2 regions of the Nocardioides sp. CF8 genome follow, and region 1 is predicted to be linked to the other one. Evidence: riboswitches for the same ligand, from Rfam matches in the RefSeq annotation. Region 1 holds a riboswitch; the other holds the start of a gene.
The links. A riboswitch is a leader RNA that binds a small molecule or an ion and turns the genes downstream of it on or off. The one in region 1 is predicted to bind cyclic di-AMP.
Positions count from the first base shown of each region.

Region 1 (11,863 bases):
CGAGCGTCCGCTCCAGGCTCGTGCTGGCGGTCTTGGACAGCGCGAGCAACACGAAGCCGTAGTCGGGCAGTGCCATCACGCGCACCATCCTTGCACCGGGGCCGTCCGCGCCGTGGGCTAGCCTCGGCGCGTGCTGATCTCCGACCACCACCGGTTCGTGTTCGTCCACGTGCCCAAGACCGGCGGGGACTCGATCGACAAGATGCTGCGCGCCCACGTCCCGGACGTCCGCAAGCAGAAGATGACCCGCCATGCGCCGTACGGCGACATCCTGGCCCTGGAGCCGGACATCGCCGACTACTGGTCGTTCGCGATGGTGCGCAACCCGTGGGCGCGGATGGTCTCGTGGTGGTCGATGATCGACAAGTGGAACCACGCGTGGGGTCCCGCGTCGGGCAAGCCCCAGATCAAGCGGGGCGGCATGAAGGACGGCAACAAGATGTGGCGCCGGGTCGCCGAGTTCGCCGACTTCGAGGAGTTCATCCTCCGCGGGACCGACGAGATCCCGCGACTGGCGATGCCGCAGATCGACTACCTCCTCGCGCCCGGCCGCCGAGTCGACTTCATCGGTCGCACCGAGTCGCTGGCCGCGGACGTCGCGCACGCGCTGCAGGAGATCGGGCTCCCCGAGGCGCCGCTGCCCCACCGCAACAAGTCCCTCAGCACCGGCCACTGGCGCGACCACTACACGCCGGCGACCCGCGATCGCATCGCGCGGATCTATGCCCCCGACTGCGAGGAGTGGGGCTACACCTATGACTAGCCCGCGGGCTGGCTGCGTCTTCTGCCAGATCGTGAGCGGCGAGGCGGCGGCAGCAGTGGTGCTCGAGCGCGACGACGTCGTCGCCTTCCTCGACCAGCGGCCGGTCTTCAAGGGTCATGTCCTGCTCGTGCCGCGCGCCCACGTCGAGACGTTGCCCGACCTGCCGGCAGCGCAGCGCGACGGCTTCCTCGCTGCGGCCCAGGACCTGGCGAGCGCGGTCACGGCGCTCGGGGCCCAGGGTTCCTTCGTCGCGATCAACAACACCGTCAGCCAGTCGGTGCCCCACCTGCACCTGCACGTCGTGCCCCGCACCAAGGGCGACGGACTGCGCGGCTTCTTCTGGCCGCGCACGAAATATGGTGCCGGCGAGATGGACGACCACGCCGCCCGGCTCCGCGAGGCGCTCGCGCACTGAGCCCCCTGCAACGATTCGGGCACCGGCCGCGTCACAGGGGCATGAGGAAGCTGCTCGGACCGCTGCTGGTCCTGTTGATGGTCACCCTGGTGGCGCCCGCCCAGGCCGGCTCCGTACGTGCCCGCTCGAGCGTGCCGTGGGACCGGGTCGGCGACGGATGGGTGCTCGCGACGATCGACCGCGGCGTCCCCCGGCAGGGCGAGCTCCGGGTCCGGGCGCGCAGCCTCGAGCTGATCTCCCCGGAGGGCACCCGCTACGCCCTCCACGCCACGCGCCGGCAGCCGCTGGAGCACGGCGTCGACCCCAGCAGCTTCACCCTGGTCGACTGGGACGCCGACACCCGCACGGCCCTGCTCAAGCGCTACGTCAGCCTGGCCCGCGCGCAGGCGGTCCGGCTCAACCTCGAGAGCGGCGCGAGCCAGACCCTCGCGCTGCCCCGGCGCGAGATGGCCACCGGGCTGCGGCCCGACGGCGCCGGCGTGCTGTCGCAGACCCTGAGCGGCAAGATCCTCTCGATCACGTGGGCCGGGGAGCGCAGCGTGGTCGGGCAGGCCTCCCAGGGCGGCGCCATCGCGACGCCCGACGGTTCGGCGGTGCTGGTCGCCGACGTCGGCCACCTGGCCGTGCTGCCGCTCGACGGCTCGACCGGCCGCGAGATCGCGACGCCGGGGGAGTGTCGACCGCTGCGCTGGCACGCCGCCACCACGCTGCTCGCCTCCTGCTTCTCGCGCCAGGGCAGCCAGCTGGTCACCGTCGGCCTCGACGGCACCGTCACGCCGATGGCCGGCCTGCGGCCCACGACCTCACCCGGCTTCCACGGCCCGAGCTGGGACGACTCCGACGTGCGGGTCGTCGGCGGGCGGTCCTACTACGAGGGCAACGGTCCGTGTGGTGGCTCGTTCATCACCCGCGAGAACCGCGCCGGCGAGGTCAAGGTGGTCCGCGTGCCGGGGAGCCGGGGCGGCATCTCGCTCGTGGACACCCGCGACGAGCGGCTCGTCATCGCCCACACCGCGACCTGCGATGCCGGCCCGCCCCGCGCCGTGCTCTCGACGTTCGACCCGGTCACCAAGGACGAGGACGCGCTGGTTACGCTCGCGCGCAGGGAGCACTGGCGCGAGGTGCTGGCCTGGGACGAGGCGCGGTCGTGGGGGTACTAAGGTCGGCCCGTCCAGTTCTTTGATGTCAGGAGTCACCATGGGTCGCTTTGACGGTCGCGTCGCAGTCATCACCGGAGCCGCGCGCGGCATCGGATTCGGTACGGCGCAGCGCTTCGCCAGCGAGGGCGCGTCGGTCGCCATCGTCGACCTCGACGAGGCAGCCGCGCAGGAAGCCGCTGGCCGGCTCGAGCTGACCGACGATGCCTTGGCGATCGGCGTCGGCTGCGACGTCTCCGACGTGGCGGCCGCCGAGGCCGCGATCCAGGCTGTCGTCGACGAGCTCGGCGGGATCCACATCCTCGTCAACAACGCCGGCATCACCCGCGACAACCTGCTGTTCAAGATGACCGAGCAGGACTGGGACCTGGTCATGGGCGTCCACCTCAAGGGCCCGTTCAACATGACCAAGGCCGCCCAGAAGCACTTCGTCGAGCAGAAGTACGGCAAGATCCTCAACCTCTCGAGCGTCTCCGCGCTCGGCAACCGCGGCCAGGCCAACTACTCCGCGGCCAAGATGGGCGTGCAGGGCTTCACCCGCACTCTCGGCATCGAGCTCGGCCCGTTCGGCATCAACGCCAATGCCATCGCGCCCGGCTTCATCGCCACCGAGATGACCGACGCGACGGCCGCCCGGCTGAAGATGGACGTCGAGGAGTTCCGCAAGCTCAACGCCGACCACAACCCGGTCCGCCGGGTCGGTTTCCCCGAGGACATCGCGGCTGCCGCGGCCTTCCTGTGCAGCGACGAGGCGTCCTACATCACCGGCCAGACGCTCTACGTCGACGGCGGCGCCAAGCTCGGCTGACGACGAGACGCCGCTCACACGGGCGGCGAGACGCCGCTCACAGCAGCGGCGAGACGGGGGTCACTCCCGCACTGAGACACCGCTCACGCGCTACGCCTGAGCGGTGTCTTTTCGTGCATTTCGAGTTGGACGGCGGCGCTTTCGCATGCATAGCGTGCTCGAGCACCACCGCTCCGGGTTCGCCGAATCCTGCCCGTCCGGAGCGTCCCCCGAGACACGAATTCATCGGGCAGGAGTGGGGGACCCACAGGTTCCACGCCGGGATCGTCGCTCGACGATCGCGGCTCGGGGTGAAGTCACGCGAGTGACGGAGCACTTTCCAGCTCCAACCCGACAGCTCACCTCACAGGCGTGGGAAAGGAATCTGCCATGCCTGCGATTCGTCGCATGGCGCGCTCCTGCGCGCTCACGATCGTCACCCTGGGCGTCACGGCCACCACCGTGGCCGTCGCCCCCGCCCATGCTGCCGACAGCCAGACCACCCGGTCCGGCGCGGTCGCCCTCTCCGACAGCCAGGTCACGAAGTACGACAAGACCATGGCCTCGCGTCGGCAGCGGTCCGCCCAGCGCCTCTCCGCGCGGATCTCCTCCGCGCAGCAGACCGCGATGGCCCAGCGCGGCGACGCCTACTCGTACGGCGCTGCCGGCCCGAACGCGTTCGACTGCTCGGGGCTCATCTACTACAGCTACCGCGGCGCCGGCTTCGACGTGCCGCGCACCTCGGGTGCGCAGGCGGCCCACACCCGTCGCATCTCCAAGCAGGACATGCGCCCCGGCGACCTGATGTTCTTCTTCAACTCCGGCGGGGTCTACCACGCTGCGATCTTCATCGGCTACCAGAACGGCCACGCCATGATGGTGCACGCGCCCGGCTCCGGCCAGCGGGTCACCGTGGCTGCGCCCTGGACCAGCTCCTGGTTCGCCGGCACCCTGCGCTGACGCGCCTGCCTGACGAAGCTGCCTGACACGGCTCGCCTGCTCCTCGGAGCGGGCGAGCCGTTCGTCATTTCAGGCCGGCGAGGGTTCTGCCCTGCCGGCCGCGACGCCCGCCCCGGCTCGCCCCCCTTTGCGCTACCGAAGGGTACGGCTGGGGATTTTGGCTGGGGGCCACCTGACTGTTCGGTAACTCCGGGCGGGCTCGGGCGGGGCTCCGGTGGGCCGTGGGCGTGGTGTGCGCGTGGGTATGGGCGCTGGCGTGAGCAGGGTGGTTCGCAGGCTGTTCGCCGAGGCGTCGCACCCGGCTCCCCGGGAGTTCTCGAAGAGCGACCAGATTGAGCGCCGGCCGGCCGTTCGGGCCCGTCCACACGTCTGGTTCTCGAGGTCTTCACGGAAGGACGCGCGCCGATGCGCCGCAACTCAGCGAGCCCTGTCCACCTCCGACCGGTCAGGGCGCTGGCGCTGCTGGTGACGCTGGCCGGCGTGATGCTGTCCACGGGGGCGTTCATCACCCCGGCATCGACCCAGCCGCTCCTCGTGAAGCCGAAGCCCAGCGCGACCGCGCTGGCGCCTGCGACGCTGTCCCCGCGTGACGGTGCCTTCGTCGAGGGCACGCAGACCGTGGCCTCGACGCCCACCACCGCCGACGACTCGGTCGTCTCGCTGTGGGCCGACGAGGGCCGGCTCGAGGCGACGCCGACGGTGGGCACCTCACGGATCAGCTTCGACGTCGGCACGAACTCGATCGAGGCGCGCTACGGCAACCACCTGCTCGTCAACGGCGAGCACCGCATCGACCTGCCCGACCTGGTCGACGAGCGCACGACGCTCGAGGTCCCGAACGACGCGCTCGTCCAGGGCGAGAACACGGTGCAGGTCGTGACCGGCACCATCCAGAGCAGCTGCGGCACCAACCACGACGACTTCGTCGTGAGCAACGTGTAGCTCGAGCTCCTCGGCGAGGTCGCCGACGGTGAGGAGAACGAGTACTCCTACTCGATGGGCGACGGCAGCTGCGGCTCGAACACGTCGCTGCGCAAGGACGCCACCCTCACCTTCTTCGTCCTCGGGGACCCGGTCGGCACCACCGGCCTCACCACCGAGCTGGACACCTCCACCCTGACCAACGGGGCGCACACCCTCACCGCGGTCACCGAGTCGGGGGCGCAGACCGAGCACACGGTCACGGTCAACAACGCCCCTGCCGGAGCTCCGCGCCTGATGCCGGCCGACGGCACCATCGCGGCCGGTGAGCAGCCCGTGCTCGCGTCGTTCCTCGCGGGCACGCCCGGCAGCGTCGCCTCCATCACCGTCGACGGCTCCCCGCTGGCGACGACCCCGACCCTGGGCCACGGCGCCGCGGCCTTCAGCTTCGACGTCGGCAGCAACTCGATCGAGGCGAAGTACCACAACCACGTGCTGGTCAACGGCGTGAAGGCGGAGATGGGCGGCGACTTCGTCAACCAGCGCGTCGACGTGATGTTCCCCAACGACCGGCTGGTGCCGGGGCTGAACACCGTCACCGTCGTCACCGGGACCACGACCGGCTCGTGCGGGCAGAACCGTGACGACTTCACGATCTCGAAGATCGCGCTGACGCCTGCGTCCGGTACGGCGACGGGCCAGGGCATCAAGACGTCCTACTCGATGGGCGACGGCAACTGCGGGTCGTCGGCCACCGCCTTGCGCGAGGTCGAGCTGACCTTCTCCGTCGACGCCCCGCAGGGCGGGGTCCGGGCGGCCCTCGACACCGCCGCGCTGACCGACGGCGAGCACACGCTCGCGGCCACGTCCACGACCGGCGAGACGGCCACGCGCCTGCTCGTCGTCGACAACACCGCTCCCGAGGTCGTCGGCTCCACCCCGGCCGCCGGCTCGACCATCACCTCGGCGGTCTCGCTGGCCGTGGAGCTCGCCGACGCCAGCGGGATCGAGGGCGAGGCGACGTACGCCCTCGACGGGCGGCCGGTCGGGCTCGGCGCCCCGATCGGGCCGGGCCTGGCCGCGGGCGACCACACGGTCGCGGTCACGGCGTCCGACTCGCTCGGCAACACCGCGACCCGCGAGATCAGCTTCCGCTCCGCCGGCATCCCGGACGTGCCGTCCGACCTCAGGCCCGCCTCCGGGTCGACCGACATCGGTGGCACCGCGACCCTGAGCGCCACGGTGGCCGAGCCCGACGGCGGCCCGGTGACCGCGACCTTCGCGCAGGCGCAGATCCTCACCCCGACCCAGGGCTGGCAGGGCACCACCGACCAGGCGCCGACCACGTTGCAGATCCCGGGGGAGCAGCGGATCGGGAGCACCAAGGTGCTGGCGCCCGGTGACGCCGGCACGCTGTCGTCCGCGGCGGCCACGGACGTCGCCTACCAGCGCTTCGACGTCGCCATCAAGGGCAAGGTGACCGCACCGGTGCTGCGCTGGGAGGGCACGATCGACCCGGCCCGGCGCGCCGTCCTGCACGCGTGGAACCTCCAGGCGCAGAGGTGGGACCCGGTGTCCGCCGCGCGCGGAGCGGCCGACGCGCCGACCGTGCTGACGGCGACCGTCAACGGGCGCTACCTCGACGGGCAGCTCGTGCACGTCCTCGTCACCGGCGAGGACCCCTTCGCCGACGACCTCGACGCCAGCGGCAAGGCCGGCTTCGACGACCCGGCCGGCTACGACTTCTCGCTCGTCCACTACACCGACACGCAGTACCTGTCCGAGGGCGCGGTCGAGCAGGAGACGGCCGAGGAGCGCGCGATCTGGGAGAAGGCGTACGGCGACGTGACCCGCTGGGTCGCGGCGAACGCCGAGCAGCGCAAGATCGCCTACGTCGCCCACACCGGCGACATCATCGAGAACAACATCCGCAAGCCCGCGACCCCGGCCATGCAGCAGCAGGCCGTCGGCGAGATGGAGGTCTCGTCGCGCCAGCAGCGGGTGCTCGACGACGCGGGCGTCGCCAACGGCGTGATCGCGGGCAACCACGACAACCAGTCGGGCACCGAGGACGGACCCGAGGCGATCTACAACCGCTACTACGGCCCCGACCGCTACTCCGAGGCTGCGAAGCGGTGGCAGGACGCGTCCTACGGCGGCCCGTGGCAGCCGGGCGACAACCAGAACCACTTCGACCTGTTCTCCGCGGGCGGGATCGACTTCGTGGTCGTCGGCCTGTCCTACGGCGTGACCCGGGACGAGGCGGAGTGGGCGGACGGGATCTTCAAGCGCTTCCCGGGCCGCAACGGGATCCTGCTCTCCCACGACTACATCAAGCCGTCGAAGAGCCCGGACGGGCGCGGGTCGACGTTCTCCGCACCTGACGGCGCGATGCTCTTCAACACGATCGTGAGCGACAACCCCAACGTGTTCTTGATCCTCGCCGGACACGAGCACGGTGTCGGCACCAACGTGAAGCCGCAGGTCGGCGCGATCGGCAACGGCGTCGTCGAGCTGCTGGCGGACTACCAGTTCTACACCGTCTCCGCGGGCCGCCTCGGGCTCACCGAGGTCGGCGGCTACAGCCCCCAGGACCAGCTGCGCTTCGGCGCCAGCTTCTTCCGGATGCTGCAGTTCGACGTCGACCGCGGCGAGATGTCGGTCGACACCTACTCGCCGCTGCTCGACGACTTCGGGGCAACCGAGTTCGACATCGACAAGCGCTACAACGGCCAGGAGGACACGATGGTGCTGCCGGTCGACCTCACCAGCCGCACCACCAGCCTCGAGACCGACTCGGTCGCGGTCTACGCGCCGACGACCGTGATCGGCGAGGCCACGGTGCCGTCGGGCCAGGTCGCCAGCGTGCCGTGGACCGGTCTCAAGCAGGGCACCGCCTACGCCTGGGTGGTCACCGCCCGCTCGGCCGGCGGCGGCACCACCACGTCCGACCCGAGCATCTTCGCCACCCTCGACGCCGAGGGCCGCCCGGTCCGCATCGACGACCTGGTGCTCGCTCGGTGAGGTTGCTCCTCGCGCTGGTCGGGGCGGTCCTGGTGCTCGGCACCGGTGCCGCCCCCGCCGGTGCGCACGGTGCGATGACGACGGCCCGGGTGGACGTCTCGACCGTGGACGGCGTCGACGTCCGCGCCGAGATCGAGGTCGAGTACGACCTGCTGATGAAGTCCGCCTAGCTCCGCGAGGAGGCCTGGGGCGCCACGGACCCGGCCGAGCAGGTGCGACAGCTCGACGCGAACCGGGCCGACGTGGCGGCGTACGTCTCCGAACGCTTCCAGGTCGCCTACGACGACGTGAGGTGTACGGCGACGCCGACCGCGGCACCGGAGCGGACCGAGCGGGACGGGCGTGCCCACGCGCTGATCACCCTCGGCTACGACTGCGAGGGCGCTCCCGGCGGAGCGCACGCGCTGTTCTCGGCGCTGTTCCCCGACTCGGAGACCTTCGTGCACAGCACCCGGACGCTGGTGCACCACGACCTCGACGGCACCGAGGGGACGACGGTGCTGACGGGGGAGGACGACACCCACGCCATCACGCCCGGCGAGCGCCACGAGTCGCGGCAGTGGGCCGAGTTCCTGGTGCTCGGGGGAGAGCACCTGCTCCTCGGGCTCGACCACCTGCTGTTCCTGGTCGCGCTGCTGCTCGCCTCCCGATCGGTGCGCGACGTCGTGCTGGCCGCGACCACCTTCACCGCCGCCCACAGCGTCACCTTCCTGCTGGCGGCGCTCGGGGTGGTGTCGGTGCCGTCCGCGGTCGTGGAGCCGATCATCGCGCTCTCGATCGTGGTGGTCGCCGTGCTGGGCGTGGTCGGGCGGGGGGAGCGGTGGCGGCTGCCGGTCGTGTTCGGCTTCGGGCTGCTGCACGGCCTCGGCTTCGCCGGCGCGCTCGGCCTCGACGAGCGGGCGTCCTGGGACCTGCTGGGCGCGCTTCTCGCCTTCAACCTCGGCATCGAGCTCGTCCAGCTCGCACTGGTCGCGCTGCTGTTCCCGATCGTGCTGGTGCTCCGACGGCTGCCCCGCGGGCAGGTCGTGACGGCCGGTGCGGCCGTCGTGGTCGCGATCACCGCGACGGTCTGGCTCGTCGACCGCCTCGTCGCCGGCGTCGCCCCGGTGTGAGCGGGACCACTGTTCGGGCGCGCCTTCCGTGCCGCGTTTGGCGCCGGAGCGACACTGGGCGTCGAGCTTCTGCCCACTGATCGACCCCTGTGATCGGAGAACGCGTGCACCCCCGACTGCGACGCCTCATGGCTGTCCTTGCCGCCACCACCCTGTTGACCGGGCTGGCTGCCTGCAGCGGCGACGAAGCCCCCGAGTCGAGCCCGTCGTCCTCGGCCGAGCCCGACGCCGGCGAGACGCCCGAGCCGCCGGCCCTGTGGCCGCTCACCGGCCTCGAGGTCGAGGGTGACTACCCGAGCCACCCGGTGCTCGTCACGAAGGTCGACAACACGTCGTCCAGCGCCCCGCAGGTCGGACTCGGTTCCGCCGACATGGTCGTCGAGGAGCTCGTCGAGGGTGGGATGACCCGGCTCGCGGCGTTCTACTACTCCAAGGTCCCCAAGGTCGTCGGACCGGTGCGCTCGATGCGCGCCAGCGACATCGGGATCGTGCCGACCGGCGCCCACGTCATCACCAGTGGCGCGGCCCAGATCACGCTCGACCGGGTCAAGAAGGCGGGCATCCCGTTCGTCACCGAGGGAGCCAAGGGCATCTACCGCGAGACGTCGCGCTCGGCGCCGTACAACCTCTTCTCGCAGCCGAACGTCATCGCGAAGGGGATCAAGGGCTCGGAGGCGCCGGAGCCCTATCTCGACTTCGGCACCGAGGCCGACTTCCCCGGTGGCAAGAAGGCCCGCACGCTGTCGGCGGCCTTCGGCGGACACACGACCACCTGGCAGTTCCAGGGCGGGAAGTACGTCAACACCAACTCCTATGCCGCGGACGGCGACGACTTCCCGGCCACCTCCATCTTGTCCCTGCGGGTCAGGATCGGGGACGCGGGCTACCGCGACCCCGCCGGCTACCTCGTCCCGGAGACGAAGTTCGAGGGCAGCGGTCCGGCGCAGCTGTTCCACGACGGCCAGGTCGTCCAGGGCACCTGGACCAAGGACGGGCTGACCGGCGCGATCAAGCTCGAGACGAAGAAGGGTGACGAGCTCACCGTGCCCGCGGGGCACGTGTGGATCGAGCTGGTGCCGCAGGGCACCGGCAGCGTCACCTGGGCGAAGTAGGACTCAGCCCTCGTCGGTCCCGGTGTCCGCGTCCTGCGGCGCCGGGATCGGCACGCCTGCGTCGGCCAGGGACTGGAGCCCGGCCAGGATGAAACCGATCGCCATCTCCACGCGCACGGCAGCGGTCGCCGGGTCGTCGCTCGAGGCCACCGACTCGCCGGCTGACGACATCGCGCCGAAGAAGATGCGGGTGAAGGTCTGCAGCATCTCCTCATCGAGGTCCCACTCGCCGGCGGTGAGCACGGCGCGCACGATCTCCACGACGGTCGCGAACGTCGAGCGCTCCTCGTGCTCGCGGAACCGCTCGTAGCCCAGCACCGACGGACCGTCCTGGATCACGACCCGGCGGTAGCCCGGCTCCTGGACGACGTCGAGGAATGCCCGCAGCCCCGCCTGGGCCTTGCGCCACGGGTCGCGTTCGCCCTTGAGGCCGGCCTGGATCGACTTGCGGGCCTCGTTCTCGATCCGCTCGAAGACCGCCTCGAACAGGGCCTGCTTGCCCGAGAAGTGGTGGTAGAGCGCCCCCTTGGTGACCTGCGCCCCGGCCACGATCTGGTCCAGCGAGGTGGCGGGATAGCCCTGCTCGGCGAAGAGGTCCTCGGCAACCTCGACGAGGGCACGCTTGGTGGAGGAGGAGAACTGCGCCCGCCGGCTCGGCACCCGGGGAACCCCCGGCACCTTCGGGATCAGCTTGGAGGCGTTGGTCATCCCGCGAGTCTAGGACCGCGGTGCGGAGAGTCCACGGAGCCCGTGTGGGCGGAGTCACGGCGGTGTTGTTTGAATGCCGAAGGACCGTCGCATACTCTGAGTACGTACCAACGGTATGTGACTCACACAGAAAGGGATTCGCCATGACCTGGACGTCCTTTCACCGACGCGGAGAAGTCCTTCGTGCCGTGATCACCGAGGTCGACGCCCGACGCGACGGCCACCTGCCGATGAGCGTCACCGGTGTCTCTGAGACCTTCGGAGACGAGCTGACCCTGCTCGGCGCCCTGACACTGCGCTGGCACACCCGCCTGGCCGGTCGCATCGAGCGCGAGCTCATGAACCAGCCGATGGACCTCGAGGGCGCCGTCATCGACGCCTGGCAGGCCACCGCCGAGGAGCTCCCCGGTGTGCTGGCGATCCTCGACCGGCACCGCGCCGAGCCCCTCGACGACGCGATGGCCTCGGCCATGGCGGCCTCGACGGCCAAGGAGCACACGCTGCTGGCCGTGATGGCGGGCGCGACGTCCGCACGCGACGAGCGTGCGGCCCGTGTAGGTGCCCAGATCGCCGAGCGTGCCCGAGCGGCCCTGGCGCCTGCGTCGCAGCGCGTCATCTCTCCCGCGCCGGCCTCGTTCGTCGATCGACTGCGGGCGGTGCTGCACGCGGCCTGACGGCCACCTCGAATGTGACGGCCCTCGTCCGACGCCCGCGGTTCCTCCCAGCCGCATCCTCCCTCCCAGCGTCGGACGGGGGTCGTCCTGCGTCTCGGTGGGCACGGTCCGCGTGCGCCATACTGGCGCCATGATCCACGGGACCGACGTGGCACCGGGCACGCTGCTGCTGGCGACGGCCGAGCTGATCGATCCCAACTTCGCGGGGACCGTCATCCTGCTGCTCGACG
Region 1 is NZ_CM001852.1:958,491-970,353, forward strand. Features, by position in the region: gene CF8_RS20675 (hypothetical protein) at 1-79, opposite strand, end outside; gene CF8_RS04695 (sulfotransferase family 2 domain-containing protein) at 131-763, shown strand; gene CF8_RS04700 (HIT family protein) at 756-1,178, shown strand; gene CF8_RS04705 (hypothetical protein) at 1,220-2,338, shown strand; gene CF8_RS04710 (SDR family NAD(P)-dependent oxidoreductase) at 2,376-3,143, shown strand; cyclic di-AMP (ydaO/yuaA leader) riboswitch at 3,349-3,508, shown strand; gene CF8_RS20680 (C40 family peptidase) at 3,513-4,082, shown strand; gene CF8_RS04720 (hypothetical protein) at 4,488-5,024, shown strand; gene CF8_RS04725 (metallophosphoesterase) at 5,079-8,027, shown strand; gene CF8_RS21840 (hypothetical protein) at 8,024-8,197, shown strand; gene CF8_RS04730 (HupE/UreJ family protein) at 8,240-9,139, shown strand; gene CF8_RS04735 (DUF3048 domain-containing protein) at 9,268-10,251, shown strand; gene CF8_RS04740 (TetR/AcrR family transcriptional regulator) at 10,255-10,959, opposite strand; gene CF8_RS04745 (hypothetical protein) at 11,148-11,633, shown strand; gene CF8_RS04750 (YqgE/AlgH family protein) at 11,764-11,863, shown strand, end outside.

Region 2 (11,863 bases), 1.7 Mb from region 1:
TCGACATGCTGCAGGCGATGAACACCGGCCACGACGGCTCCATCTCGACACTGCACGCCAACACGCCTCGTGATGCGCTCGCCCGTCTGGAGACGATGGTGCTGATGGCCGGCATGGACCTGCCCGTGCGCGCCATCCGCGAGCAGGTCGCGAGTGCCGTCGACCTCATCATCCAGCAGACCCGTCTCAAGGACGGCACGCGCCGCATCACCGCCATCACCGAGATCGTCGGCATGGAGGGCGACATCATCACCACCCAGGACGTCTTCCTGTTCGACTACAGCGCCGGGACCGACGAGCACGGCAAGTTCAAGGGCCACCTCAAGTCGATGGGCCTCAGGCCGCGCTTCCTCGAGCACCTCGCTGACCACGGCGTGAAGGTCAACCCCGCCATCTTCGCCACCGGAGGATCACTGCAATGACGCGCCGCCGTCCCGCTCGGGCTGTCGCGGTCCTCGCCGCAGCAGGGCTCGCAGCACTCCTGGTCTCCCCGGCCGCACACGCCGCGGACGAGATCGGCATCGACCACATCGAGTCCGCCGAACGCCGCGTCTCCCTGGTGCTGTCGGTGGACGGTCTGCCCACCGGCGCGATCGCCGACCCCTCGTCCGTCGCGGTCGAGGTGGACGGTCGAGCGGTCGACGCCACGGCGAAGATCGTGTCGGCGGGCGACATCGACCGCTCGACCGTCCTCGTCCTCGACGCCAGCAACAGCATGCGCGGCGCCAAGTTCGCTGCCGCCACAGCCGCTGTCAACGCGTTCCTCGACCAGGCCCCGGCCGACGTGGCCATCGGTCTCGTGACGTTCGCCGGCGACATCCAGCAGACGATCGAGCCCACCACCGACCACGACGCCATCCGCACCGCCCTGCTGGGCATCGAGCTCAGCAAGGGCACGAGCGTCTACGACGCCCTGCTCGAGGGCGTCGACATCGTCGGTGCCGAGGGGTCGCGCGCCGTGCTCCTCCTCTCCGACGGTGCCGACACCGGCAGCGCGACCACGCTCGAAGTGGCGTCCAGCGAGGCCGAGGACCGCGAGGTCGTCGTCGACGTCGTCTCCCTGGGCCGCTCGGCCAAGGCATCGGAGATCGCGGGTCTCGCGGAGGACACCGGCGGCAAGGTCATCCCTGCCGACCCGGCTGCCCTGAGCACGGTCTTCGCAGCGCAGGCCGACGCACTCGCCCAGCAGATCCTCGTGACGTTCGACGCCCCGGACGACTCCAAGGAGGAAGCGTCCATCACCGTGACGCTCCGGGCCGACGAGACGTCCTACACCGACTCGGCGTTCGTCACTCTCGCCGCCGCGACCTCGATCCCTGACGTGGTCGAGAACGGCAAGGCCCTCGTGAGCACGCCGCTGATGCTGCTGGGCGCACTCGTCCTCTTCCTCGGGCTCGTCGGCCTGATGAGCATCGTGATCTCCGGCCCCCGCATCGGACGCTCGAACGCCGAGCGCCGTCTGGACTCCTACTTCGGCTCCACGGGTGGCACGCCCGGCAGCCGCAAGAAGGCCACGGCAGATTCCGGGGCTCTCGACTCCGCAGTGGCGATGACCAACAAGGTCGTCAGCGCCGACATGGAGACACGGATCGCCCAGCGACTCGCCGGCGCCGGGTCGGCGCTCACCGCAGCCGAGTGGTTGCTCATGCACGTCGGCATCGCAGTGGGCTCCGCCCTCGTCTGCTTCATCCTCGGCGGCCCCGGCCTGGCCGTGCTCGGCCTGATCGGTGGAGCGGTCCTCCCGTGGATCTACCTCAGGTTCAGGCACCGCCGTCGGCTCAACGCCTTCAACGCCCAGCTCGCCGAGTCCCTCGGCCTGATGGCGGGCGGGCTCCAGGCGGGTCTCTCGCTGCCCCAGGCCGTGGACACCGTCGTGCGCGAGGGCCACGAGCCAATCGCCGGCGAGCTGCGCCGTGCCCTGATCGAGCAGCGACTCGGTGTCGACATCACCGACGCGATGGACGGCGTCGCGCTGCGCATGGAGAGCGAGAACTTCGCCTGGGTCGTCATGGCGATCCGCATCCAGCGTGAGGTCGGCGGCAACCTCGCCGAGATCCTCAACACCGTCGCGGACACCCTGCGCGAGCGTGAGTACCTCAAGCGACAGGTCCGCTCCCTCAGCGCCGAAGGTCGCCTGTCGGGATACATCCTCGGATTCCTGCCTCCCGCCATCTTCGTCTATCTCTACTTCGTCAACAACGAGTACGTCCGACCCCTGTACACCACGTTCCCTGGATACATCATGTTGCTTGCCGCCTTCGTTCTCCTTGCCCTCGGTTCCTTCTCGATGTCCAAGCTGGCCAAGGTGGAGGTCTGATGTCCCCGATGTTGCTGGCCGGCGCGCTCCTGCTCGTCGCCGCCATCACGCTCTCGTTGTCCGTGATCGGCGTCGTGACCAGCGAGCGCCGTGGCGTCGCCCGGTCCGTTGCCGCCATCCAGGCGATCGACTCCGCCCCCGACGTCTTGAAGGCGGAGCTCGAGCTCCCGTTCGTCGAGCGCGTCATCGGCCCGCTCGGCGACCGCTTCGTCGACATCGGTCGCAAGATGGTGCGGGCAGACACCGCCCAGAAGCTCCAGTATCGGCTCAACATCGCCGGCAACCCGCCCAGCTGGGACGTGAGCCGGATCATCGGCCTCAAGGTGCTCGGGCTCGGCGTCTTCGCCGTCCTCGGCTTCCTCTACTTCCTGGGCCTGGACTGGTCCTTCCTGCGGGTCATCGTCGCGACCGGCCTCGCGGCCGGGTTCGGCTACGTCCTGCCCAACGTGCTGCTCTACAACGCAGGCCAGAAGCGCGAGAAGCTGATGCGAAACTCGCTGCCCGACGCCATCGACCTCCTGACCGTCTCCGTCGAGGCCGGCCTCGGCTTCGACTCGGCGGTCGCACGCGTCGCCAAGAACACGACCGGGCCGCTGTCCCAGGAGTTCAACCGCCTGCTCCAGGAGATGCAGATCGGCGTGGGCCGCGCCGAGGCGATGCGCAGCATGGCGATGCGCTCCTCGCTGCCCGACCTGAAGTCCTTCTGCCTGTCCATGGTGCAGGCGGACGCCCTCGGCATCCCGATCGGCCGGGTGCTGCGCATCCAGAGCCAGGAGATGCGGGTCAAGCGCCGCCAGCGGGCGGAGGAGAAGGCCCAGCAGGTGCCGGTGCGCATCATGATCCCGCTCGTGATGTTCATCCTGCCGTGCCTGTTCATCGTCATCCTCGGACCAGCCGGTCTACAGATCGCCGAGACGTTCAGCAACCGCTGATGCGCAACCAGGTCCGGCCCGATCCCCTCACTGGCATCCCCGTCTCCGCCCGCTCCGCGCGTGCGAGCGCCGCCATCCGTACGTTCACGTTGTCGCTGGCCGCGGGCCTGCTGCTGAGCACCGCCGACGCGACCCGCGCGCTGCCCGTGCTGCTGGCCCTCGGGGTGATCGCGGTCGCCTGCTCCACGTTGGAGCTGGGCGTGCTCACCAGGGGTGGGTCGTGGCTGCCTGTCACCGAGGCCCTCCTGAGCGCGCTGGTCCTGACGAGTGCTCCGCCCGAAGCGGCACTGCTCGTCTACCTGGCCGCACCGCCTGTCATCGCCGGTCTTCGTCATGGCGCCGTGGCCTGCTTCAACGTGACCCTCGTCGGGGCCATCGCCGTGATCGCGACCGCGATCCTCAGCGAAGGCCGCACCGACGTCGCGCGCATCCTCGAGTCGGTGCCCTGGCTGGTGATGGGCCTGGGTGTCGGCCAGCTGGCCGGCTGGCAGTCGCGCTCCGTGCGCGACCTGGAGGCCCGCCAGGCACCGTTCGCCGCCGCCCACCAGCTGATGTCCCAGCTGCACGACCTGACGAGCGCCGGCGCGGTCGGCCTCGACAGCGTGCAGCTCGCCGCCGAGCTCGAGGCCGCACTGCGGCGCACGACCGGGGCCTCGCGCTCGGCCGTGCTGCTGCACGGCCGACAGGACGAGGTCGACCTCATCTCGTCGTACGGCGACCTCAAGCCGCCCCCGGACGTCGACGGCGAGGTGGACCCGAGCATCGCGTCCATCTGCCTGGCCGTCGCGGACAACACGTTCGGCTCCGTCGTGCTGGTCCGGGAGGCAGGGTGGACACTCGAGCTGCTGGCCATGGCACAGGAGGTCGCCGAGGAATTCGTCCTCCGCCTCGACACCGCGGTGACCTTCGACGAGGTGCGCCTGATGGCGACGTCCGAGGAACGCACCCGGATCGCTCGCGAGATGCATGACGGCGTCGCCCAGGAAATCGTGGCGCTCGGCTACGTCGTCGACGAGATCGAGTCCATGACCTCGGAGTCGAGCGTCCAGTCGCTCGCAGCGTCACTGCGCGACGAGATCAGCCGCGTGGTCGCCGACCTGCGCTTCTCCATCTTCGACCTGCGCCACCATGTCGCCGACCACCAACTGGCCGGTGCGCTGGCGGAATATGTCCGCGAGGTCAGCCACGGCACGGACCTGCGGGTCCACCTGGTGCTCGACGAGTCGGGCCCGCCGCTCCCCCGCCGCACCGAGGTCGAGCTTTTGCGCGTCGCCCAGGAGGCGATCGGCAACGTGCGCCGGCACGCCGAGGCGACGAACCTCTGGGTGACCCTCGTCTGCGACGGAGCCAGCATCAGGCTCGAGATCGAGGACGACGGCGTCGGCAACGCCGTCCCGCGCGAGAAGCACTGGGGCCTGCAGACGATGCGCGAGCGTGCCCAGTGCATCGGCGCCGAGCTCACGATCTCGCCACGAACCGAGGGTGGCACCGTCGTGCTGCTCCAGACCAAGCACCACGTCGCCACCGAAGGGATGACTCGACATGAGCACCACAGTTCTCCTCGTCGATGACCACGAGCTGATCCGTCAGGGCCTGGCTCGCGCGTTCGAACGAGACACCGAGACGACCGTCGTCGGTCAGGCGGGCAATGTGGCCGACGCCCTCGTGGCCTTCGAGCAGCTCCGCCCGGACGTCGTGGTCACCGACCTCCAGCTGCCCGACGGACACGGCCTCGACGTCGTGCGCGCCATCCGTGCCACCAACGCCACGACCGGCGTCGTGGTGCTGACCATGCATGCCGGCGACGACCAGATCTTCGCGGCGATGGAGGCCGGCGCGTCCGGCTTCGTCGGCAAGGACAGCAAGGCGACCGAGGTGGTGAGCGCCGCCAAGCACGCGGCGGTCGCCCCGAGGACCTTCCTGTGCACCGGCCTCAGCGAGGCGATGATGCGCCGGGCCACGGGACCCGTGACCCCCAAGCTGTCCGGTCGCGAGGACGAGGTGCTGACCCTGCTCGCGGACGGTCTGGGCACCGGGGAGATCGCCTCCCGGCTCTTCATGAGCGAGTCCACGGCGAAGACCCACATCACGCACATCTACCAGAAGCTCGGCGCCGCCAACCGCGCCCAGGCGCTGGTCGCGGCCATGCGCATGGGGCTCCTGGACCACGTCGCGACGCAGCGGTTCTGACCGGCCGGCCGGACGCACACGTCTGGACCACCCGGTCCAGTCCAGTGGGTTGCGTCACGGTAGTCAAAAGGGACTAGGCGGTCCCGACCGATCATCCGATTCGCAGACGCCGCCCCTCGGACAGACTTCTTCTTGTCGGGTCTGGTGCCTGACGGGCCAAGACTCTCCACCATTCATCACACACAAGGGATATCGAAATGATCCAGTTCCTCAGCCTCATGCTCAACGCTCGCCGTGACGACGAGAAGGGCGCCACCGCCGTCGAGTACGGCCTCATGGTCGCGCTGATCGCCGCCGCCATCATCCTCACCGTCGGCCTCCTCGGCGACGAGCTCGTCAAGCTGTTCACCGAGGTCACCACGGGTATGCAGGGCCGCTGATCCAACACCTGGGGCCGGTGTCCGCGTTCACACGCGGATGCCGGCCCTCGGTACGTTCCGGCCCAAGGAGTGAGCAATGACGATGACCCGCAAGCATGACGAGGACGGCGCGACCGCCGTCGAGTACGGCCTGATGGTCGCGATGATCGCCGCTGCGATCATCGTCTCCGTCGGCCTGTTCGGCGAGGAAGTCCTCGCCCTGTTCCAGGAGATCCCCCCGCAGCTCGGCCGCAACATCTGAGGTCAGTCCTCGGTCGCGAGCGCCAACCGCTCCAACACCGTGGGGTGACTCCCCCACCACCACTGCAGCCACACAGGCGGCGTCGGATCCGCCAGCGAGCGCAGTGCCAACAACTTCTGCATCTCCACGAAGGCGACCGGGTCCCCGGTCGCCTTCAGCGCTTCCACGTCCGCGCGCGTCTCGATCTGCCGGCTGACGCCGTTCTCCAGCGGACTCGCCGCGAGCGTCGCCCACACGCTGAGCGCCAGCACGAGGGGCACGATCCGCGGATCAGCCAGGCCCGGTCGGCCGCGTCTGCGACGGGTGGTGACGACCAGTCCCAGCAGGCCGACTCCGGCGGCCCCTCCCAGGGCGCCCAGCGCCGTACCGATCACGACGTCGCCGTGCGCCGCGTGCGCCAGCTCGTGGGAGATCACCGACAGGGCCTCGTCTCGCGGCAGCGACTCGACCAGGTTGTCGTAGACGACCACCCGCCTGGTGTTGCCGATGCCGGAGACGTAGGCATTGAGCGTGGTCGTACGCCGAGACGCGTCCGCGACGAGCACGTCGTCGAGCCGTACTCCCTGCTGGTCCGCGAGCACGAAGATCTCCGACCTGAGCCCGGGGTCGGTCAGCGGCGTGAAGTCGTTGAACAGGGGCTCGACGACGAGCGGATAGATGAAGGAGCCGAGCACCACGAGCGCCCCGACGAGTCCCCCCGCGATCGCCGGCCAGGCGCGACGCCAGCGTCGTGCGACACCGAGGAGCACGAGCAGCCCGACCGACGTGGTGACCACGGCGACCACCTCGCTCGTCGCCACGTCGCGTGCATATCCGACCCACGTCTGGGTGCTCAGACCGTTGGCCAACCGGTGCCGTTGCAGCATCACGCTGCACGGCAGGGTCGCCAGCCGACCGAGCAGGCTGATCGCGAGCACGCCGAGCACGACCTTCGCCCACCAGCGGCCGGGCAGCCGCTCCATCAGCCGCTCGCCCCAGCGGGTGAACCCGAGCGCCGACGCCACCACGAGGGTGATGGCGAGTGACAGCAGGCTCCACCGACGGGCCCAGGCTGCGTAGTCCTCGCCGCGCCTGATCTGCTCGGCCGTGAACACCGTCTCGGGTCGTACGGCGCTGGGCGCACCACCCGGCACCGGCTGCCACGGCACCCAGAGCGCCGCCACGACGACGAACCCGACCACCGCGACCAGCGTCACGGTGAGCGCGCAGCGGCGAGCGGTCACGGGCGGAGCCCCCTGAGCCGGACCTGCCACCCCCGGAGCACCTCACCCGGGGTCAGTCCCACCGACGCCAGAGCGCGGCGCGTGGTCGCACCGTCCGATGCCTCGTCGTAGACCCGGACCAGGCCGCGCTCGCCGACCCGGGCAGCGACCTCGACACAGGCGAGCCAGGCCAGCTCGTAGGCGGCCTCGAGACTGTCGGACGAGGTGTCGAACTCGGCGACGCCGGGTAGGTGGTCGGGCACCCCGTCGCGGCGCACGAGCGCGCGCGCCCGGGCAGCCGTCGTGCTCAACGGCAGCCCGATGTCGCGCAGGGCGACGTAGTCGGCGAAGCCTTCGAGCAGCCAGGGATCGAGGGAGACCGTGGTCGCGTCGGTGGCGACGTGCACGAGCTCGTGGCTGATCACGACCTGCGCACCCGCGCCGCGCAGCCGCCCCGTGACCTCCGGGTTGACGAAGACCCGCACCGGCCCGCTCGTGCGCTGGGAGCCGTCGGCGGCGGCAGTGACCGCGGCGATACCGGCATACGTCCCGTCAGCGACGTCGAGCGCGTCATCGAGCGCCTCGCTGCTCGCCGGCACCTCCAGGACGACCGAGGGGCGCCACTGCGGGAGCACGCCCCGGACGACGGGGACCGCTCGGCGGACCCGCTGGAGGTAGACGCGCGCCTCCCGGGCGGCCTGCTCGCCGGCTGCCATCACGAGGGCCCGGGGTGTACGCCGTATGACCAGCCGCTCACGCAGCCACAACGGCGAGATGCGGTCGCCGCCGCCCAGGCCGGTGATGGCGACGCGCCCGTCGTCGGGCGCGAACGCGACGAGCACCTCGGCGTGTGCCGGCTCCTCATCGAATCCGTCGATCGCCCAGGTCAGGTCGACGGCGGCGGTCCAGGAACCGTCCGGCGCGACCGCCCCGACCTCGTCGACGTAGCGCGCCGACAGGTCGACGAGTCCGAGCTCGCGCGCGTTGTCGGCGACTGCCCTCAGGAGCCCGACGGACGCAGGATCGTCCGGACGCCCGAGCTCGGCAGCGGCGTCGGGGTGACCTGCAGCCAGGGCCCGGACGAGGTCCTGGACGACGGCCGCCGCAGCGCCCGCCTGCGCCGTCGGCGCAGCCGAGTCGTCGGAGAGGTCGGCCCGGTAGGGCTCGTCGCCACCGACGAGCCAGACGCCTGCTGCGACCAGCCCCACACACAGCGAAAGACCGGCCACCCACCAACGTGGGCGACCGGTCTTCGAGGTCGGGCGATCAGCCAGGGCGAACCGCGCCGACGTAAGGCATGGAGTGGAGACCGGAGACGGCCACACCGGTGCCGGGGTTGGCTGCGTGCACGATCATGCCGTTGCCGATGTACATGCCGACGTGGCTGATCGGGCTGTAGTAGAAGACCAGGTCGCCGGGCTGCAGCGCACTCGCGGAGATGTGCGGGCCGGAGCCGTACTGCGCGCTTGACGAGTGCGGGAGACCGACACCGGCCGCGCCCCAGGCGCGCATGGTGAGGCCCGAGCAGTCGAAGGCGTTGTCGCCGGTGGCGCCGTAGACGTAGGCGTCGCCGACCTGGGCCATGGCGTAGGAGATCGCCGCTGCGGCCCTGCCGGAGGCGGGCACCGAGGCGGGCATGCGCGTGGTCTCGGAGCGCGACGAGGTCATCAGACGCTCACGCTCCTCGGCCTCGAGGTCGGCCAGCAGGTCTTCGGCTTCCTCGAGCTTCGTGTCGATCGTCTTCTTCTCGGCTGCGAGGTCGTCGGTGGTCTCCGCGATCTCGGCGGCACGATCGGCCGTGGCGTCGCGGCGCAGGTCGAGGGCCTCGAGCTCGGTCGAGTAGGCGTCGAACATGTTGTCCTGCAGGGAGTTGAAGCCCGACATGGTCGAGAGCTGCCCCAGGAAGGCACCCGGGTCGTCGGACACGACGACCTGGCCGACGGTGGAGATCGACTCACCCTGGTAGCCGCGCAGGATCGAGTCAGCCACCTCGCCCCGGACCGCGTCGAGCCTGGCGCTCTGGCGCTGCTCGTCGCTGCGGAGGGCCGACAGGTCCTTGCGGAGGTCGGCGAGGTCGAGCTTGGCGTCGTTGTATCGCTCCGAGGCCTGCTCCGCCTCGTGGTAGAGCCGGTCGACCTTGGCCTGGACATCCTTGATGTCCGGGTCAGCCTGGGCCGGTGAAACGGGGATGATTCCGATGGCGGCAATCGCGGTGATTCCCAGCAAGGCGCTGCCGAGTCGCATCCGGTCGTGATTCACGAGCGGGTGTTCTCCCTTGTGTGTCGTACGTCTACCGGGTGAGCTGACGGGTTCGGGCACGACATGCCCTACGCCTCCTCCGCATGCGCGAGCGCATGTCCTTGGAGGCGATTCACCCCAGACGGGAAGTGGTTCCCCGGCTCCGATCCACTGACCGGGGGGTCAACGGATCGAACTCGACGCGGTGCTCGCGCGGACCCGAGTGGCCCACTTCCACGATCACCTGAGGGGTCAGCGTAGTCCGCCCCCGGCACTGCTGCCAATCTCCGTCCCGATGCAGACCGCGTGTCGTTGCTGTGGTGTGGCTCACGTGACTGATGGGGCGTCGAGGCCGGATCAGGCCGATTCCACGATGGGTCCCGTGACCGGCTGGACCAGCCGCAGTGGTGGCACGAGGCCGCCATCGGCCAGCGCCTCGAGGGCGCGGCGTTCGTCGTCGTCGAAGGTGAGCTCGGGCGGTGGCCCCAGCAGCACGGTGACCACGCAGTCGTGGCAGGCCAGTCCCCGCACCAGGCAGCTGTCGCAATCGATTCGTGTCGTCATGTGACGCACCGTGCCACCGAGCACCGACAACGGCCGGTCGCGAGCGACCGGAGGCGTGTTCAGCCAGGGTTGGTGGTGGGGTCCTCGCCGAGCAGGGCCGCCTCGTTGCGGTCCACGATCTCGATGGCGTCGTCGCGCCCGCACCAGCGGCACGACACCGACTCCACGGACTCGCCCCTGACCTCGGTGGACTCCACCGCGTGATCGCCGGCCAGGTCGAAGTGCCAGAACTCGGTCGTGCGCCGTGTGCGGGTCACGTCGAAGCGGGTCAGGTTGCCGCAACCGCCGCAGCGCCAGCGGTGGGACGAGGTCGGCAGTTCTGTGGTCACGGATCCAGCCTAGTGGCGCGGCGTCCCCGACGATGTCGGTGGTCGGACCTAGCGTCGTGGACATGACCACCGCAGCAACCACCTCCCGATGGGAGGCCCAGCGCAGCTTCGACGAGCTGGGCCGGCCGCTGCGCGACATCACCTTCTGCGTGGTCGACCTCGAGACGACGGGTGGATCTGCGGCGGCGGGGTCGATGATCACCGAGATCGGGGCGGTCAAGGTCCGCGGCGGAGAGGTGCTCGGCGAGTTCCAGACCCTGGTCAACCCGCATGCGGCGATCCCGCCGTTCATCGCCGTGCTCACCGGCATCACCAACTCGATGGTCAGCGACGCGCCCTCCATCGATTCCGCCCTCCCGGCGTTCCTGGAGTTCGCCGCCGGCAGCGTGCTGGTGGCCCACAACGCCCCCTTCGACGTCGGCTTCCTGCGCCACTTCGCCAGCGCCCAGGACCTGGCGTGGCCCGCCTTCGAGGTGCTCGACACGGCCAAGCTCGCCCGCCGCGTGATCACCCGCGACGACGCGCCCAACTGCAAGCTCTCCTCGCTCGCCCAGCTGTTCAACGCGACCACGACCCCCAACCACCGTGCCCTGTCCGACGCGCGCGCGACCGTCGACGTGCTGCACGGACTGATGGAGCGACTGGGCGGTGTCGGCGTCCACACCCTCGAGGAGCTCCAGACCTTCACCTCCCGGGTCTCCACCGCCCAGCGCCGCAAGCGCCACCTGGCCGAAGGACTGCCGCACGCCCCCGGCGTCTACCTCTTCCGCGACGACCGCGCGCGCGTCCTCTACGTCGGCACGTCCAAGGACCTGCGCAGCCGGGTGCGCACCTACTTCACCGCGTCCGAGACCCGCACCCGGATGGGCGAGATGGTCGGATTGGCCGAGTCGGTCTCCACCATCACCTGCGCCACCCCGCTCGAGGCCGAGGTCCGCGAGCTGCGCCTGATCGCCGAGCACAAGCCGAAGTACAACCGCCGCTCCCGCTTCCCGGAGAAGATGCACTTCGTCAAGCTCACCCGCGAGCCCTGGCCGCGACTGTCCCTGGTGCGTCGCGTGCTCGACGACGACGCCGATTATCTCGGCCCGTTCTCGTCGAAGAAGTCTGCCGACAAGTGCCTGGCCGCCCTGCACGAGACGTTCCCCGTCCGGCAGTGCTCCGACCACATCGGGGTCAATCCCTCCCGCACCCCCTGCGTCCTCGCCGAGATGGGGCGATGCCTGTCCCCCTGCGACGGCAGCGCCGACCCGACGACCTATGCCGCGGTCGTCCGGCAGCTGCGCGACACCTTGCTCCATCGGCCTGACGAGGTCGTCGATGCCATCCAGCGACGGATGACCGCCCTGGCCGACCTGGATCGCTTCGAGGAGGCCGGAGTGCACCGCGACCGGCTCGCCACCTTCGTGCGAGCGGCCGCGCGCACCCAGCGGCTCTCCGCCCTCACCGGGTGCCCCGAGGTCGTAGCAG
Region 2 is NZ_CM001852.1:2,693,111-2,704,973, forward strand. Features, by position in the region: gene CF8_RS13130 (CpaF family protein) at 1-422, shown strand, start outside; gene CF8_RS21050 (type II secretion system F family protein) at 419-2,317, shown strand; gene CF8_RS13140 (type II secretion system F family protein) at 2,317-3,249, shown strand; gene CF8_RS21055 (sensor histidine kinase) at 3,249-4,820, shown strand; gene CF8_RS13150 (response regulator transcription factor) at 4,792-5,439, shown strand; gene CF8_RS13155 (Flp family type IVb pilin) at 5,637-5,819, shown strand; gene CF8_RS21590 (Flp family type IVb pilin) at 5,896-6,060, shown strand; gene CF8_RS13160 (M48 family metallopeptidase) at 6,063-7,283, opposite strand; gene CF8_RS21060 (hypothetical protein) at 7,280-8,491, opposite strand; gene CF8_RS13170 (C40 family peptidase) at 8,529-9,521, opposite strand; cyclic di-AMP (ydaO/yuaA leader) riboswitch at 9,535-9,699, opposite strand; gene CF8_RS13175 (hypothetical protein) at 9,858-10,064, opposite strand; gene CF8_RS13180 (hypothetical protein) at 10,124-10,393, opposite strand; gene CF8_RS13185 (DEDD exonuclease domain-containing protein) at 10,456-11,863, shown strand, end outside.
Region 2: another riboswitch for cyclic di-AMP. It lies ahead of CF8_RS13170 (C40 family peptidase); the one in region 1 lies ahead of CF8_RS20680 (C40 family peptidase).